Variovorax sp. PBL-E5: one gene and its partner. The main gene of each other region encodes a partner of the protein of the gene in region 2 in a complex. Links are inferred from orthologs where the notes say so. Each region holds a gene or a part of one and is shown on either strand. Other genes may lie near its edges.

What was found.
Region 1: the proteins of tsaB (region 2) and tsaD are in contact, whole or in part, in a solved structure (PDB 4WQ4), measured with the Escherichia coli proteins. The link is inferred for Variovorax sp. PBL-E5 from one-to-one orthologs.

What each region holds. Positions count from the first base shown.
Region 1 is NZ_LR594671.1:3,359,668-3,367,419, forward strand. What follows is about bases 2,197-5,065. They hold tsaD (tRNA (adenosine(37)-N6)-threonylcarbamoyltransferase complex transferase subunit TsaD), read right to left. Parts: upstream 4,222-5,065; coding sequence 3,172-4,221; downstream 2,197-3,171. Other genes in these bases: WDLP6_RS16320 (Hsp20/alpha crystallin family protein), read left to right, coding at 2,197-2,280; WDLP6_RS16325 (esterase family protein), read left to right, coding at 2,490-3,224; WDLP6_RS16335 (nitrate regulatory protein), read left to right, coding at 4,321-5,065. Outside these bases: WDLP6_RS16310 (pyridoxal phosphate-dependent aminotransferase), read right to left, coding at 1-475; WDLP6_RS16315 (branched-chain amino acid ABC transporter substrate-binding protein), read right to left, coding at 497-1,777; more of WDLP6_RS16320, read left to right, coding at 1,903-2,196; more of WDLP6_RS16335, read left to right, coding at 5,066-5,577; WDLP6_RS16340 (CmpA/NrtA family ABC transporter substrate-binding protein), read left to right, coding at 5,812-7,056; ntrB (nitrate ABC transporter permease), read left to right, coding at 7,067-7,752.
Region 2 is NZ_LR594671.1:5,366,623-5,374,336, forward strand. Bases 1,506-4,336 are described here. They hold tsaB (tRNA (adenosine(37)-N6)-threonylcarbamoyltransferase complex dimerization subunit type 1 TsaB), read right to left. Parts: upstream 3,354-4,336; coding sequence 2,658-3,353; downstream 1,506-2,657. Other genes in these bases: WDLP6_RS26155 (uracil-DNA glycosylase family protein), read right to left, coding at 1,506-2,080; WDLP6_RS26160 (GNAT family N-acetyltransferase), read right to left, coding at 2,077-2,661; dacB (D-alanyl-D-alanine carboxypeptidase/D-alanyl-D-alanine endopeptidase), read left to right, coding at 3,471-4,336. Outside these bases: WDLP6_RS26145 (LysE family translocator), read right to left, coding at 1-382; pyrF (orotidine-5'-phosphate decarboxylase), read right to left, coding at 453-1,283; more of WDLP6_RS26155, read right to left, coding at 1,325-1,505; more of dacB, read left to right, coding at 4,337-4,910; WDLP6_RS26175 (lipase family protein), read left to right, coding at 5,042-6,406; WDLP6_RS26180 (L-threonylcarbamoyladenylate synthase), read right to left, coding at 6,546-7,544; WDLP6_RS26185 (5-(carboxyamino)imidazole ribonucleotide synthase), read right to left, coding at 7,594-7,714. UniProt on the Escherichia coli protein: Required for the formation of a threonylcarbamoyl group on adenosine at position 37 (t(6)A37) in tRNAs that read codons beginning with adenine.

The DNA of each region.
Region 1 (7,752 bases), 2.0 Mb from region 2 along the record:
GGGTCGCGGGGCCGATCGCGGAAAGCAGGGCCTCGAGATCGAGCGTCCAGCGCCCATCCCCCGGCACCAGCGGCACGCAGCGCACGCGCGCACCGAGGATCGCGGGCTGCGCGATCAGGTTCGGCCATACGGGCGTGACCGCAACCACCTCGTCGCCGGCGTCGATCAGCGCCTGCGCGGCGAGCATCAACGCGCTGACGCCCCCCGAAGTGACCGCGATGCGCGATGCATCGACCACCGGGTGATGCGCGCTCATGTACGCCGCGATCGCCTCGCGCAGTTCGGGCAGGCCGAGGTTGTGGGCATAGAAAGTCTCGCCGCGCTGCAGCGACTCGATCGCCGCCTGACGAATCACCTCGGGCGTCACTTCATCGCTCTCGCCGAACCAGAAGGCCAGCACGTCGCTGCGCCCCAGGCCGGCATTGGCGACCTCACGGATCTTGGAGGCTTCGAGGTTGTGAATCGCTTCACGCATCGGATCGGTTCCTTCCGGCCATCAAGGTCTTTGCATCTTGCAGGTGGTCGGCATCTCGGCCTGCTCGGCGGTGAGCGTCTTCACGACGCGAAAGCCGTAGCCGGACCCTTCGACGTCGAACTTCACGCCGGGCGCGCCCTGCCTGTCCATCACGCCGACCACCAGCGGCTGCTGGAACTGATGGTCCGCGGCCCGCATGCGGCCACGCTGTCCCGCGACGGTGACGTCGGCCTGTTCGAGCGCACGCGCCACGGCCACGGTGTCGACGCTGCCCGCGCGCTCCATCGCCTGCACCAGCGCCTCGACCATCAGCCGCATGCGCATGTGGACATAGTCGTCGGCGGGCTTCGGGAAGCGTTCACGGAACGCGCGATAGAACGCTTCGGATTCGGGCGTCGGCACGTTGGGCAGCCAGTCGGCGACGGCCAGCACGCGGCCGATGCCGGCGTCGCCGATCGCCGCCGGCGCGCCGAGCGCATTGCCGTAGAAGGTATAGAAGGTGCCGTTGAAGCCGGCCTCGCGCGCCGCCTTGACGAGCAGCGTGAGGTCGTTGCCCCAGTTGCCGGTAATCACCGCCTGCGCGCCGCTCGCGAGGATCTTGCTCGCGTAGGGCGCGAAGTCCTTCACGCGGCCCATCGGATGCAGTTCGTCGCCGACGATCTGCACGTCGGGTCGCAGCACGCCGAGTTCGCGCCGCGCCTCGCGCAGCACGGCCTGGCCGAAGCTGTAGTCCTGGCCGATCAGGTAGACGCGCTTGAGCGCCGCATCGCCCTTCACCACGTCCATCAGCGCCGCCATGCGCATGTCGGCATGCGCGTCGAAGCGAAAGTGCCAGAAGCTGCAGCGCTCGTTGGTGAGGATCGGATCGACCGCCGCATAGTTGAGGAACAGCACGCGCCGCGACAGGTCGCGCTCGTTGTTCTTGTCGATGGCATCGAGCAGCGCGGCGGCGGTGGCCGACGAGTTGCCCTGCAGCACGACGCGCGCGCCGTCGTCCATCGCGGCGCGCAAGGCCGAGAGCGCTTCCTCGTTCTGCCCCTTGCTGTCGTAACGGTCCAGTTGCAGCGGCCGGGCGCCGCCGGGCAGCTTGACGCCGCCGCGCGCATTCACGCGTTCGACAGCCCACAGGATGTTGCGGAAGACGGCCTCCCCGGTGTTGGCGAAGGGCCCGCTCATGCTCTCGATCAGCGCCAGCCGGATGGGCGCCGCGGACTGGGCATGCACCTGCGCGATCGCCGGTGCGCATAGCGCCAGGGCGCCGATTTTCAAGGCCCTTCGGCGCCAAATAAAGCTGGAGTTCATTGTCTTGAAACGCGCGCCGCCATGCCTAGATGAAGTGGCAAGCGGCACTCAGGTTGAAACGCCGCGCAGTGTACGGGACACACATTCCTTGTCCCTCTCGTTGTGTTCATTCAGGAGTCTTCACCATGTTTTTCGCACCCGCCATTCGCACCTCCCGCTTCGTTCCGCGCACCTACGACCGCAGCTTCGAGCGTTTCGTGAACGATGCCTTCTCCACCGCCACCGCACGCCAGGCGCTCAATGTCGAGCAGGATGAAAAGACCTGGACCCTCGCGCTCGACGTGCCGGGCCTCTCGCGCGAAGACCTGACGGTCGGCATCGAAGGCGCCGTCGTGCGCATCGACAGCAAGGCCGACGCCAAGCGCCAGTTCAAGGCCGCCTACGAGTTGCCGCAGGACATCGACGTCGCCGCCAGCGAGGCCAAGCTCGAGAACGGCGTGCTGACGCTGAAACTGGGCAAACGGGTGCCGGTCAGCAACGCGGCGCAACTTGCGATCAACTGATCCGTCTGCGCCTTCAAATCAAAAAAACCACAATATCCGGGTCGGTAACTTTTTGTTGCCGGCCCGACTTCATTTGATCTGACAATAAGTGCGGATAACGTCACGTTTTGTGGCGGTTTTTTCAATGCTGTACTCAAAATCTGCGTTCGCTTGCCGGGCCTCGAAAGCCGCGGGTGAGGAGCACAAGACGAAGCGCCATGAAAACGCACTTGAAATTCGCAAACGACGGTTCACGCTCGGAAACCCTCCTGGTGTTCCTGCCGGGTGCATTCCTGAAGCCTGAAGAGTTCGAGCGCGAAGGATTCGTCAACGCCGTGCGGGAACGCGACCTGGCCGCCGACGCGCTGCTCGTCGACGCCGACGTGTCGTACTACTACGACCAGACCTTCATCGAGCGCCTGCAGCAGGACGTCATCCAGCCCCAGCGGGCGCTGGGCTACAAGGCGATCTGGCTGGTGGGCATTTCCATCGGCGGCTTCGGCGCATTGATCCATGAGCTCGCCAAGCCGGGCACCGTCGACGGCATCGTCGCGCTGGCGCCCTACCTGGGCCGGCGCCCGATCGGCGCCGAGATCCAGAAGGCCGGCGGCCTGCGCAGTTGGAAGGCGCCCGAGGGCCCGCCGCCGGACGAGGAAGTCGACCGCAAGCTCTGGCCGTGGCTGCAGCAATATGCCTCCCCCAAGCCCGCCAAGGGCCTGCCGCCGCTTTACCTGGGCTTCGGCCTGAGCGATCGCTTCGCGGCCAACCATCGCCTGCTGGCGGACGCATTGCCGCCCGGCCGCGTGTTCACCACCGAAGGCGGCCACGATTGGCCGCAATGGTCGCGGCTCTGGCGCAAGGTGCTGGACGTGCTGCCGTTGCCCGCGCACGGCAAGGACATCGCGCCGCAGCCTAGGCGGCCAGCGCTGGAGCGGCCAGCGACGCCAGCGGCCATCGCGGCTTGACGTCGAAGGCATAGCGCTCGGCTGCCGCCTCCACACCGGACTGCAGGCGCATGGCCGCGGCCATGGCGATCATGGCGCCGTTGTCGGTGCACAGGTGCAGCTCGGGGTAGTGCACACGCACGCCGCGTGTCGCGCAGGCGGTGTTCAATTGCTCGCGCAGCGCGCGATTCGCACCCACGCCGCCAGCCACCACCAGCCGTCCCAGGCCGGTCTCTTCGAGCGCGGCCAGCGACTTCTTCAGTAACATCTCCACGATGGCGGCCTGCGTCGATGCGGCGAGATCGGCCTTGCGGGCTTCGAGCTCGCTGCCGAGCTTCTTCGCCTGCGTGAGCACGGCCGTCTTCAGGCCGGCGAAGGAAAAGTCGAGGTCGCCGCTGTGCAGCAGCGGCCGCGGCAGCTTGAACGCCGTGGCGTCGCCCTGCTCCGCCAGCTTGGCCAGCCACGGGCCGCCGGGATAAGGCAGGCCCATCAGCTTCGCGCTCTTGTCGAAGGCTTCGCCGGCCGCGTCGTCGATGCTTTCGCCGAGCAGCATGTAGCGGCCCACGCCATCGACGCGCATCAGTTGCGTGTGCCCGCCCGACACCAGCAGTGCGACGAAGGGAAATTCGGGCGGATCCGCGCTCAGGAACGGCGACAGCAGATGCCCTTCGAGGTGGTGCACGCCGAGCACCGGCCGGCCCAGTGCAGCACCCAGCGCGCAGGCCACACCGGCGCCCACCAGCAGCGCGCCCGCCAGGCCCGGCCCGCGCGTGTACGCGACCACGTCGACCTCGGCCAGCGTTCGGCCGGCTTCGTCGAACACCGCCTGCGCGAGCGGCAGCACGCGGCGGATGTGGTCGCGGCTGGCCAGTTCAGGCACCACGCCGCCATAGGCCCGGTGCATGGCGATCTGGCTGTGCAGCGCGTGCGCGGCCAGACGCGGCAGGCCGCTGGCATTGGCTTCCACCAGGGCCACGCCGGTTTCGTCGCACGACGATTCGATTCCCAGGACGAGCATGCGGCGAGTGTAGGGGGCGCCCGTTTTCGGGGCACGAATGTTGCTCCATGCCCCTATGCCCTCCTCCCGGACCCGCGATCCGCGCCCCTGCAGTGCCCGATGACGAAATCCGGCCCGAATTTCCTGATGGCCGCACTGCGCTGCGAGATCGACGCGCTGGAGCAGCTCGCACGCACCAGCGAACTGGTCGGCACCATCGGCCGGCTGGTCCATGCGCTGCAACGCGAGCGCGGGCTGTCGAACCTGCTGCTGGGTTCGCGCGGCCAGGGCTTCGCGGTCCAACGCAGTGCGCAAGTCGTCGAATGCGTGCGGATGGAGCAGGCGGTGCGCACCGGTTTCGATCGGCTCGAAACGGACGCCGGCCGCATCGGCAACGGCGCCCGCCTCTTCAGCCGCATCGCCTGGGTGCTGCCCGGCCTGGACGCCCTGCCCGCGCTGCGCAGCCGCATCGGTGCGACGGAGATCGATGCCGCGCAGGCCACCGCAGCTTTCGTCAAGCTGATCGCCGGGCTCCTCGCGGTCGTGTTCGAGGCGGCCGACGGCGCGACCTCGCCGGAGATCTCGCGCCTGCTGGTCGCGATGTTCAACTTCATGCAAGGCAAGGAATTCGCGGGCCAGGAACGCGCCTGCGGCGCCGCGGCTTTCGCCTCGGGCCACAACGACAGCGCGCGGCAGCAGCACTGGCTGCACCTGATCGAATCGCAGGAGCGTTGCTTCCAGGTCTTCGCCGAGTTCACGGCTTCGCACCCGGGCGAACTCTGGCCCAGCGACCGGCCTGCCCTGCAGTTCGCCGAGCTGGAGCGCTTTCGCCGCATCGCCTGCGCGGCGCCCGCGGGTGTGGCGCTCGACACGGGGCTGAGCCAGGCCTGGTTCGACTGCTCGACGCGCCGCATCGATGCGATGAAGGATGTCGAAGACCGCCTGGCTGCCGATCTGCGGCAGCTGTGTGCGCAGAAGACCGCGCAGGCGCGCGCGGACCTGCAGGTGCACGAGGCGCTGCTGGCCCGGCTGGTGGGCGACGCCGATGCGCCGGCCGACCTGTTCTTCGGCGATGCGGCCGCGTCGCCGCCGTCGGCGGACACGACCGCCTACGGGCGGCAGCTCGAACGCTCGATCCTCGAGATCGTGCAGGAGCAATCGCATCGGCTGCAGGCGATGAGCGACGAGCTCGACACCGTGCGCGCCGCCCTCAACGAGCGCAAGCTGGTCGAGCGCGCCAAGGGACTGCTGATGGCGCACCGCCGCCTGAGCGAGGAAGAGGCGCACAAGATGCTGCGCCGGACCGCGATGAACCAGGGCCGTCGGCTGGTCGAAGTGGCGGAGTCCGTACTTTCAATGGCCGAATACCTGGAATGACTGAAATGGTGCACGAGCGTGCGCTTCGGCTGGCACGCAGCTTGCAATCCCGAGAGCCATAGACCGACGAAGGTCTTCAGACAGGCGGCATCCAACGACGGGTGCGGCCCATCGAACGGACAAAGGCGTCCCCATCCCGCAAGGGCTCGTCATCGAGCGAGCCCCGGCGTGATGAGGACGCCTTTTCGTTTTGCGCTTTCGTGATTTGTCCATTTCCTTTTCGGAGTTCGCCCCATGACCGATTCATTGAAACCCGCACTGAGCCGCCGCCGCGTCCTGCAAGCTGCGGCCGCGGGCGTCGCCGGCCTCGCCCCCGCGCTGCGCGCAGCCGTCTGGGCCCAGGGCTCGGACAAGCCCGAGAAGGAAGAGGTGAAGATCGGCTTCATCCCGCTGACCGACTGCGCCAGCGTCGTGATGGCCTCGGTGCTCGGCTTCGACAGGAAGTACGGCGTCAAGATCGTGCCCAGCAAGGAGGCCAGCTGGGCCGGCGTGCGCGACAAGCTGGTGAACGGCGAACTCGACATGTCGCATGTGCTCTATGGCCTGGTCTACGGCGTGCACGTGGGCGTGGGCGGGCCGAAGAAGGACATGGCGGTGCTGATGGGCCTGAACCGCAACGGCCAGGCGATCACGCTCTCGAAGGCGCTGGCCGACAAGGGCGCGGTCGATGCGCCGTCGCTGGCCAGGGTGATGGCGAAGGACAAGCGCGAATACACCTTCGCCGGCACCTTCCCGACCAGCACCCACACGATGTGGCTCAACTACTGGCTGGCCACGGCCGACATCAGCCCGGTGAAGGACGCCAAGGTGATCGTCGTGCCGCCGCCGCAGATGGTGGCCAACATGCGCGTCGGCAACATGGACGGCTTCTGCGTCGGCGAGCCCTGGGGCCAGCGCGCCATCATGGACAGGATCGGCGTCACCGCGATCACCACGCAGGACATCTGGAAGGACCATCCCGAGAAGGTGCTCGGCACGCGCGCCGAGTTCGTCAAGGCCAACCCGAACACCTGCCGCGCCGTGATGATGGCCGTCCTCGAGGCCGGCAAGTGGATCGACGCCAACCTGCAGAACAAGAACAAGATGGCCGACGTGGTGGCCGAGAAGTCCTACATCAACACCAGCGTCGATGCGATCAACCAGCGCATCCTCGGGCGCTACGACAACGGCATGGGCAAGACCTGGGACGACCCCAACCACATGAAGTTCTTCGACGACGGCGCGGTCAACTTCCCATACCTGTCCGACGGCATGTGGTTCCTGACCCAGCACAAGCGCTGGGGCATCCTGAAGGAGCACCCGGACTACCTCGCGGTGGCCCGGCAGATCAACCAGATCGATCTCTACAAGGAGGTCGCCGGCGCGATGAAGGTCGGCGTGCCGAAGGATCCGCTGCGCACCAGCAAGCTGTTCGACGGCGTGGTGTGGGATGGCAAGGACCCGAAGAAGTACGCCGATTCATTCAAGGTCCATGCCTGAGGAGCCTGCCATGGTCAGTGCCGTCTTCCATGCCCCGCCCCTCGATGCCGGCCAGCCCAGGCCGGTCGCGGCCGCGCCGGTGCGCCCGATGATGTCCGCCGCGCCGCAGCAGGCCGCGAACGCAACCATGGCGCGCGCACCGCGCGATTTCAACCTGCTGTGGCAGCGCGTGCTGCCGCCGCTGCTCGGCTTCGCGCTGCTGGTCCTGGTCTGGGAGCTGGTGGCGATGAAGAGCAGCAACGGCTTTCCGTCGCCGCTGCAGACCTGGAAGGAAGCGCTGGTCGTGTTCAGCGATCCGTTCTACAGCAACGGACCCAACGACCAGGGCGTGGGCTGGAACGTGCTCTCGTCATTGCGGCGTGTGGCGCTCGGCTTCGGCCTGGCGGCGGCGGTCGGCATCCCGGCCGGCTTCGCGATCGGGCGCTTCGACTTTCTCGGGCGCATGTTCAATCCGCTCATCAGCCTGCTGCGGCCGGTCTCGCCGCTGGCCTGGCTGCCGATCGGCCTGCTGGTCTTCAAGGGCGCGAATCCGGCGGCCATCTGGACCATCTTCATCTGCTCGATCTGGCCGATGATCATCAACACGGCCGTCGGCGTGCAGCGCGTGCCCGGCGACTACATGAACGTCGCCCGCGTGCTGAATCTTTCCGAATGGAAGGTCCTCACGCGCATCCTGTTTCCCGCCGTGCTGCCCTA
Region 2 (7,714 bases):
TCTGCGTGGCCAGGCCGGCCAGCAGCGCGCGCGAGAAGTGAGGGTGACCCTCCGCCGAAGCCGCATGCTGCGCAGTGGCGAGCGCGAGCGGCTGCTTCGCGCCGAGCCAGATGCGCACGCCGAGCCAGGCCAGGTAGAGGCCACCTGCCGCCTTGAGAAGAACGTACAGCTGCGGAATCGCAAGCAGCAGCCCCTGCAAGCCGGCCAGCGCGGCGATGGCGAAGGAGGCGCCGCCGATGCCCATCCCGATCGCCGCGGCGACGCCTTCGGTGCGCGACAGCGAGACGGCCGTGCGCGCCACCATGACGAAGCTCGGTCCGGGACTGACGACACCGACGGCGAGCGCGCCGGCGATGCCGAGCAGGGGCAGCAGGGGTTGCAACGAAGTCTCCTGGGTCTGGGGTCGGACCCGGAGATTACATCGCCCGGGCCACGAGGCCCACCGTCTTCGCTCAGGCCTTGCCCTTGGCCGCTTCGAGCGCGTCGCGCGTGCGGGTCGCCTCGCGGCGCGCGGCCTCGGCGAAGTCGTCGCCGTTCGATGCGTAGCAGATGGCGCGCGATGAATTGACCACGATCGGCGCATCGGCGCGCCAGCCGGCACGCACCGTGGCCACCGCATCGCCGCCCTGGGCGCCGATACCCGGGATCAGCAGCGGCACCGTGGGCGCGAGCGCGCGGACGCGCTCGATCTCCGCCGGATAGGTGGCGCCGACCACGAGGCCCAGCTGTCCGTTCACGTTCCACGGCCCCTGCGCCAACCTGGCCACGTGTTCGTAGAGGAAGGGTTCGCCTTCGACGCCCGCGAGGCGCTGGCCCTGCAGATCGGCGCCGCCCGGATTGCTGGTGCGGCACAACAGGAAGGCACCCTTGCCGGCGTGGCGCAGATAGGGCTCGACCGAATCGAAGCCCATGAAGGGCGACAGCGTGACCGCATCGGCGCCATAGCGCTCGAAGGCCTCGCGCGCGTACTGCTCGGCGGTCGAGCCGATGTCGCCGCGCTTGGCATCGAGGATCACCGGCACCTGCGGCGCGTTGCGGCGCAGGTGTTCCATCAGCTGTTCGAGTTGCCCTTCGGCCCGGTGCGCCGCGAAGTAGGCGATCTGCGGCTTGAAGGCGATCGCCAGGTCGGCGGTGGCATCGACGATGCGCGCGCAGAAGTCGTAGATGCGGCTGGCGTCGCCCTGGAGGCGGGCGGGGAATCGGGTCGGTTCGGGATCGAGGCCGACGCACAGCAGCGAGCCGTTCAGGCGCTCGGCGGCGCGCAGCTTGTCGAGGAAGTTCATGCGCGGAATTCTAGGCCGCGACCCCGATGCCGCCGGGCCGCTCAGCGCGCCAGCTGTTCGGCAGCCAGGCACAGGTCCGACCAGGCGCGTGCCTTGTCGGCCGGATTGCGAAGCAGGTAGGCCGGGTGGTAGGTCGCGACGAGCGGCACGTCCTGCATGCCCGTCATGACCGCCAGCGGCGCAACGCGGCCGCGCAGCTTGCCGAGCGGCTCGCTGCTCTGCATCAGGCTCTGCGCGGCCAGTGGCCCCATGGCCAGCACGATGCGCGGCGCCAGTTCGGCCGCGGCTTCGGCAAAAACCTCTGCCAGCGGGCGCGGGCTGGCGGGCTGCCCGGAGGCGACGCCGCGGTGGGTGCGCATCAGGTGCACGGGCAGCGCGCCGTCGTGCAACTGCAAGGCGCGCAGCATGTTGCCCAGCAGGCGCCCCGCATCGCCCGCGAACGGTTCGCCGTGGCGGCCGTCGAGTTCGGGCGGCATGTCGGCAACGATCAGCCAGCCAGCTTGCGCTGCGCCTTCTTCGCCGTAGAGCCGGCGCCGCGCTTCGGCCAGAATGCCCGCGCCGTGCAGTGCAGCGACGGCCGGCCGCGCGGCGGGCGTCGCGCCGGCAGGCACCGCCGCAGCGGGCCGGGCGCGCACCTGCGCCATCGGCGCGGGAGGCGCCGCGGCAGCCGCAACCGGCCGAACCTCGGCGGGCTGATCGGGCTGCGCCACCTGCGCCATCGGCCACCAGACCTTGACGCCCATTTCGTCCAGCATCGCGCGCTGGCGCGCATCGAGGTTCAGTGTGTGCAGCGTCATTTCAATGCGCCCCAGGCGCTGATGGGTTCGTTGAGGCGCAGGCTCATCACGACCGCGTCCTCGCGCGCGTTGCCGTAGGCGGGGTAATAGCCCTTGCGCACGCCGACCCGGCGAAAGCCGTGCCGCTCGTAGATGGACAGCGCGCGCAGGTTGCTGGCCCGCACTTCGAGCCAGAGCCATTGCGCGTTCTGGCTGCGCGACCAACCGCCCAGCGCCTCCAGCATCAGCGGCGCCCAGCCCTGGCCCTGGAAAGGCGGTGCGACGGTGATGTTGAGCAGGTGCACCTCGTCGACACCCTTCATCGCGACGAAGTAGCCGATGATGACCTCGGCCGGGATGGTGCGCGGGCTCGGCAGGCCCCATCGCGGGCGGCGGCCGCGCACTGACGCCGGCGCGGGCTCGGCGTCGAATCCGGGGCCGACGAGACACTGGCAGTGATAGCCGGCGGTCAGCGAATCGGCGAAGTTGGCACGCGTCCACGGATGGCTGTAGGCGTCGCGCTCGATATCGGCGACGGCAGGCAGGCGCTCGAGCGTGATCGGCTCGAGGCGGGCTTCGCGGGATTGCAGGACTGCGCTCATGTCAGGGTCTTGGAGGCCGCCTTGATCGCGGCACGCTCTTCGGTGGTCTGCGCCACTTTATCGCGAACATAGAGCGGCCACGCATCGGCCGGTGCAACGGTTGCGCCGGCCGCAAGCAATTCGGGGGCCAGGCGCAGCATCGCGGCCGCGGCGGGCAGCACGTCGCGGCGCGCCACCGCCGGCGGCAGGCGCTCGCCATAGGCGCCGAAGGCATTGCCCGCGAGCGTCCAGCCGACGGGCACCACGACCTGCTCGGGGGCGAGCAATTCCACCTCGGCGATGCCGCCGGGCGGGGCAACGTCGAAGTCATGGCGCGCCGCATAGACCTGGTCCATGCGCGCGTCGAGCACGGCGACGACGCGCCGGTCGCCGAAGCGATGGCGGGCCTCCTCGGCCACCGCCCGCAGCGTATCGACCGGCAGCAGCCGCACGCCCGCGCCGAAGCCCAGGCCCTGCGCCACCGAACAGGCCGTGCGCAGGCCGGTGAACGAACCGGGGCCGCGGCCGAAGACGATCGCGTCGAGATCGGCCAGCCTCAGGCCGGCCTCGGCCAGCAGACGCTGGATCAGCGGGATCAGCGTGGTCGACGATTGCGGTCCGCCCGCGCCGCTGTGTTCGAGCAGCGCATCGCCATGGCGCACCGCGACCGAAAGGGTCTCGGTGCTGGTGTCGAAGGCCAGCAGCCTAGGCATCGCCGGCGCTCCGTCGGAAGGCGCGTGCGAAGGTTGGAAGAGCGGCGGGCATGCCTCGATTATCGAGGCCCGCCGGCCCGCACGCGCGGCCTCGGCGACGGCCCGGATAATCACGCGATGCCTCTCGCCCCGCAATCCGCAGCGCAGCGCGCCTGCCGCACGTTTTTTCTCGTCCTGGCACTGGCCGCACCGGCCTGGACGAGCGCCCTCGCGCAAAGCCTGCCGAACGACGTCGATGCCGCGCTGGCGCGTGCCAAGGTGCCGCGCGACGCGGTGACGATGCTGGTGGCCGATGCCGACGGCACGCGCCCGCCGCGGCTCGCCTGGCGCACGCAGGTGCCGGTCAATCCGGCGTCGGTCATGAAGCTGGTCACCACCTACGCGGCGCTCGACCTGCTCGGCCCGGCATTCACCTGGACCACGCCGGTCTACGTCGACGGCCCGGTGCAGAACGGCGTGCTGAACGGCAACCTCTACATCAGGGGCCAGGGCGATCCGACGCTGGTGCTGGAGCGCCTGTGGCTGCTGCTGCGCCGCGTGCAGGGGCTGGGCATCCGCACCATCCGCGGCGACATCGTGCTCGACCGCAGCGCCTTCGAGCTGGCCGACACCGATCCGGCGGCCTTCGACGGCGAAGGCCTGCGCCCCTACAACGCGGCGCCCGATGCGCTGCTGATCAACTTCAAGTCGGTGGTCATGACCTTCGTGCCGAGCCGCGGCACGCAGACCGCGCAGGTCAACTTCGAGCCGCCGCTGGCCGGCGTGGCAATGCAGGCGAAGGTGCCGCTGTCGAACGGCGAATGCGGCGACTGGCGCGCCGCGCTGGGCGGCCAGTTCGCGGACCCTGCGCGCATCGACTTCGCCGGCAGCTATCCGGCCGCCTGCGGCGAAAAGGTGTGGCCGGTGGCCTATGCGGATCCGCGCAGCTACGCGCTGCGCGCGGTGGGCGGGCTGTGGGCCGAGATGGGCGCAGGGCTCACGGGCCAGGTGCGCGATGGCCGCGTGCCGCCCGCGCTCGCGCCCGCCTTCGAAGTCGCCTCGCCGCCGCTGGCCGAGGTGATCCGCGACATCAACAAGTACAGCAACAACGTGATGGCGCAGCAGCTGTTCCTCACGCTCGGCTTGCAGCAGAAGAAGCGCGGCACGCTGGAAGCGTCGCGCACCACGCTGCGCCAATGGTGGAACGATCGCATCGGCACCGGCGAGGGCCAGCCGATCTTCGACAACGGCTCGGGCCTGTCGCGCGACGAGCGCATCAGCGCGGCCGCGCTCGCCCGGCTGCTGCAGGTGGCCTGGCGTTCGCCGGTGATGCCCGAACTCATGTCCTCGCTGCCCGCCTCGGGCGTCGACGGCACGCTGAAGAAGCGCGCGCTGCGCTCGGGCGGCGCCGCCCACATGAAGACCGGCACCCTGCGCGATGCGGCGGGCGTCGCGGGCTACGTGCTCGGCGCCAGCGGCCATCGCTGGGTGGTCGTCGCGATCGCCAACAACGGCAACGCCACCGCGGCACGACCGGCCTTCGATGCGCTGGTCGACTGGGCCTCGCAGGACAACTGAGGCACCGCGGCGTCGCCGAGGCGACTCCCGCATCGCACCGGCTCGGGGTTTCCCTCGTCCTTCTTTGCAAAGGGCGCGCCTAGGATCGTGCGCATTGCGCCTTTCACACCCATTCCACGGAGGAGACATTCATGAAGCGTCTGCATCTTCTGAGCGCCGTTGCCACGGCAAGTCTGTTGGTCGCTGCCTGCGGTGGCGGGGGGGACGGCGGCGGTGGCCTCGGCCTCGGTGTCGGTGTGGGCGGCGGCGCAGTGGCCGGGCCGGGCACCGGTGCCTTGAAGGAACCCGCCACCACGCTGGTGACGCTGACCGCCGCGCAGATCGACGCTGCCACTGCAGCCAACGGACTGCAGGCGATCAGCGGCAAGGCCAAATGCGACGTGAAGGTGGTGGCACTCAACTACAGCACCGTGGGTCCGAAGGGCGAGGCGACCAATGAATCCGGCGTGCTGCTGGTACCGACCGGCACGGCCTGCACCGCCGCAGCGCCACTGGTGGCCTATGCCAAGGGCACGGACGTGCAGAAGCCGCGCACCCTGGCCAATCCGCAGGATTCCGAAACCTTCCTGCTGATCGCGATGTATGCAGCGCAAGGCTATGCGGTGACGGCGACCGACTACCTGGGCTATGCGAAGTCGACCTTCCCGTACCACCCCTACCTGCACGCCGATTCGGAAGCGCGCTCGGTGCTCGATTCGCTGCGCGCGGCGCGTGCCGCGATGCTGAGCGCGGGCGCGACCTTTTCCGGCAAGGTGATGTTCACCGGCTATTCGCAGGGCGGGCATTCGTCGATGGCGGCGCAGCGCGCCGCCGAGCGCGACAATCCGCTCGAATTCAACGTGGTGGCCGGCGCGCATCTGGCCGGGCCGTACAACCTGTCCGGATCGTTCAAGCTCACGGAAGCGATCGCCGGCTATCAGTTCTTCGTGCCTTTCATCGTGACCTCCTACCAGAAGGTCTACGGCGACGTGTACACGGACGTCAATGCCGTCTTCAAGCCGCCCTACGCAGCCAACATCGAGAACCTGCTGCCGAGCCCGACGCTGAACTACACGACGCTGGTGACCACCGGCGCGCTGCCTGGCGCCAACGGCGAGACGCCGGACCAGGCGCGCGACGAACTGTTCCAGGCGAGCTTCCTGACCGACGTGCGGACCAATCCGAACAACGCGCTCTTCCTCGACGCGAAGAAGAACGACCTGTTCGGCTGGAACCCGCGCGCCAGGACGCTGCTGTGCGGCGGCGCTGGCGACCCGACCGTGCCGCCGGCGGTGCACCTGATCCCGATGAAGGCGGACTTCGACTCGCGCGGCGTGACCACGGTCACGACGGTCGACGTCGACGCGCAGGTGCAGGCCGCCTTCGGACCCGGCGGCAAGGCGCCCACCGATCCGGCTTCGGCCGCGTATGCCACCTACTTCGGCTCCTACCACGGCACCTACGAGCCGCCGTTCTGCCACGCCCGGGCGCGCGCATTGTTCGACACGGTGAAATAGGCTCGCCCCAGACTGCCGGCCGCGCACCGCGCGCCGAGTTCGTGGGCCGCCGCGGAACCGGCTCAGCCGGGCCGCAGGCTGCGCCCCCTGCAAGGGGGTAGGCGAAGCGACACGCAGTGCGCGCAGCCTGGGGGTGTACCTATGCAGCCGCTCTTTGCAGACGGTCGCGCACGCCTTCCCATTCGGGCTCGGCGGGGGGCGTTTCGACCCAGATCAATTTGACGCCTTCGTCGTCGAAGGCGCGCAGCACCGCGAACAGTTGCTGCGCCGCGGCAGCGGCGTCGTCGGGCATGCGGCGCTGCACGATGCGCTGCGAACGGCTCTTGAGCGCGGTGCGCGACCAGACCGCGATGTGGGCGGCGTTCGCGCCCAGCAGGTCGAGGCCGGTCTGCAGTGCCTTGGCATCCATCAGGCGCAGCTTGGCGCTCGGCGCGTAGTGCGATTCGAGCGTGCCGGAGGCGCGCGGGTCGGGCGCGGCGAGATCGTCCTTGTCGCGCAGCGCCTCGCCGCAGGCCGCTTCGATGCGGGCGCGCGTGATGGCGCCCGGGCGCAGGAGCACCGGCGCGCCGCGGCTGCAGTCGACGATGGTCGACTCGATGCCGACCTCGCAGGGGCCGCCGTCGATCACCAGCAGCTCGTCGCCGAATTCGTCCTGCACGTGCCGGGCCGTGGTCGGGCTGACGCGGCCGAAGCGGTTGGCGCTCGGGCCCGCCACGCCATGCACGCCCTGCTCGGCGCAGGCCGCGAGCAGCGCCTGCGCCACCGGATGCGAAGGACAGCGCAGCCCGATGGTGTCCTGTCCGCCGGCAGCAGCGGCAGCGACGCCGGGCTGCCGCGCAACGATCAAGGTCAGCGGACCCGGCCAGAAGGCGAGCACCAGCTTTTGCGCGAAGGGCGCCAGCGGCAGCGCGAAGCGCGACAGCGCCTCGGTGCCTTGCGCACCGGCCGCCACGTGCACGATCAACGGATGGTCGCTCGGCCGCCCCTTGGCCGCGAAGATGCCGGCGACAGCGGCCTCGCTGGCCGCATCGGCGCCCAGGCCATAGACGGTCTCGGTCGGGAACGCGACCAGGCCGCCGGCACGCAGCACGCGCGCGGCCTCGTCAATGGCGTCGGGCGTGCGGCCGTCGAGGATCATCGGCCCGGGCCGCACGGCGGGAGCAACGGGTGAGCGTGGAGACCCATGGTCACTCCGAGAGCGGGATCGGCAGGCCGAGCAGCGCAGCGGCGAAGTCGGCGGTGCTGCGGACTTCGCCGATGTCGGCGCCCGTGATGGTGAGATGACCCATCTTGCGGCCGCGGCGCGCC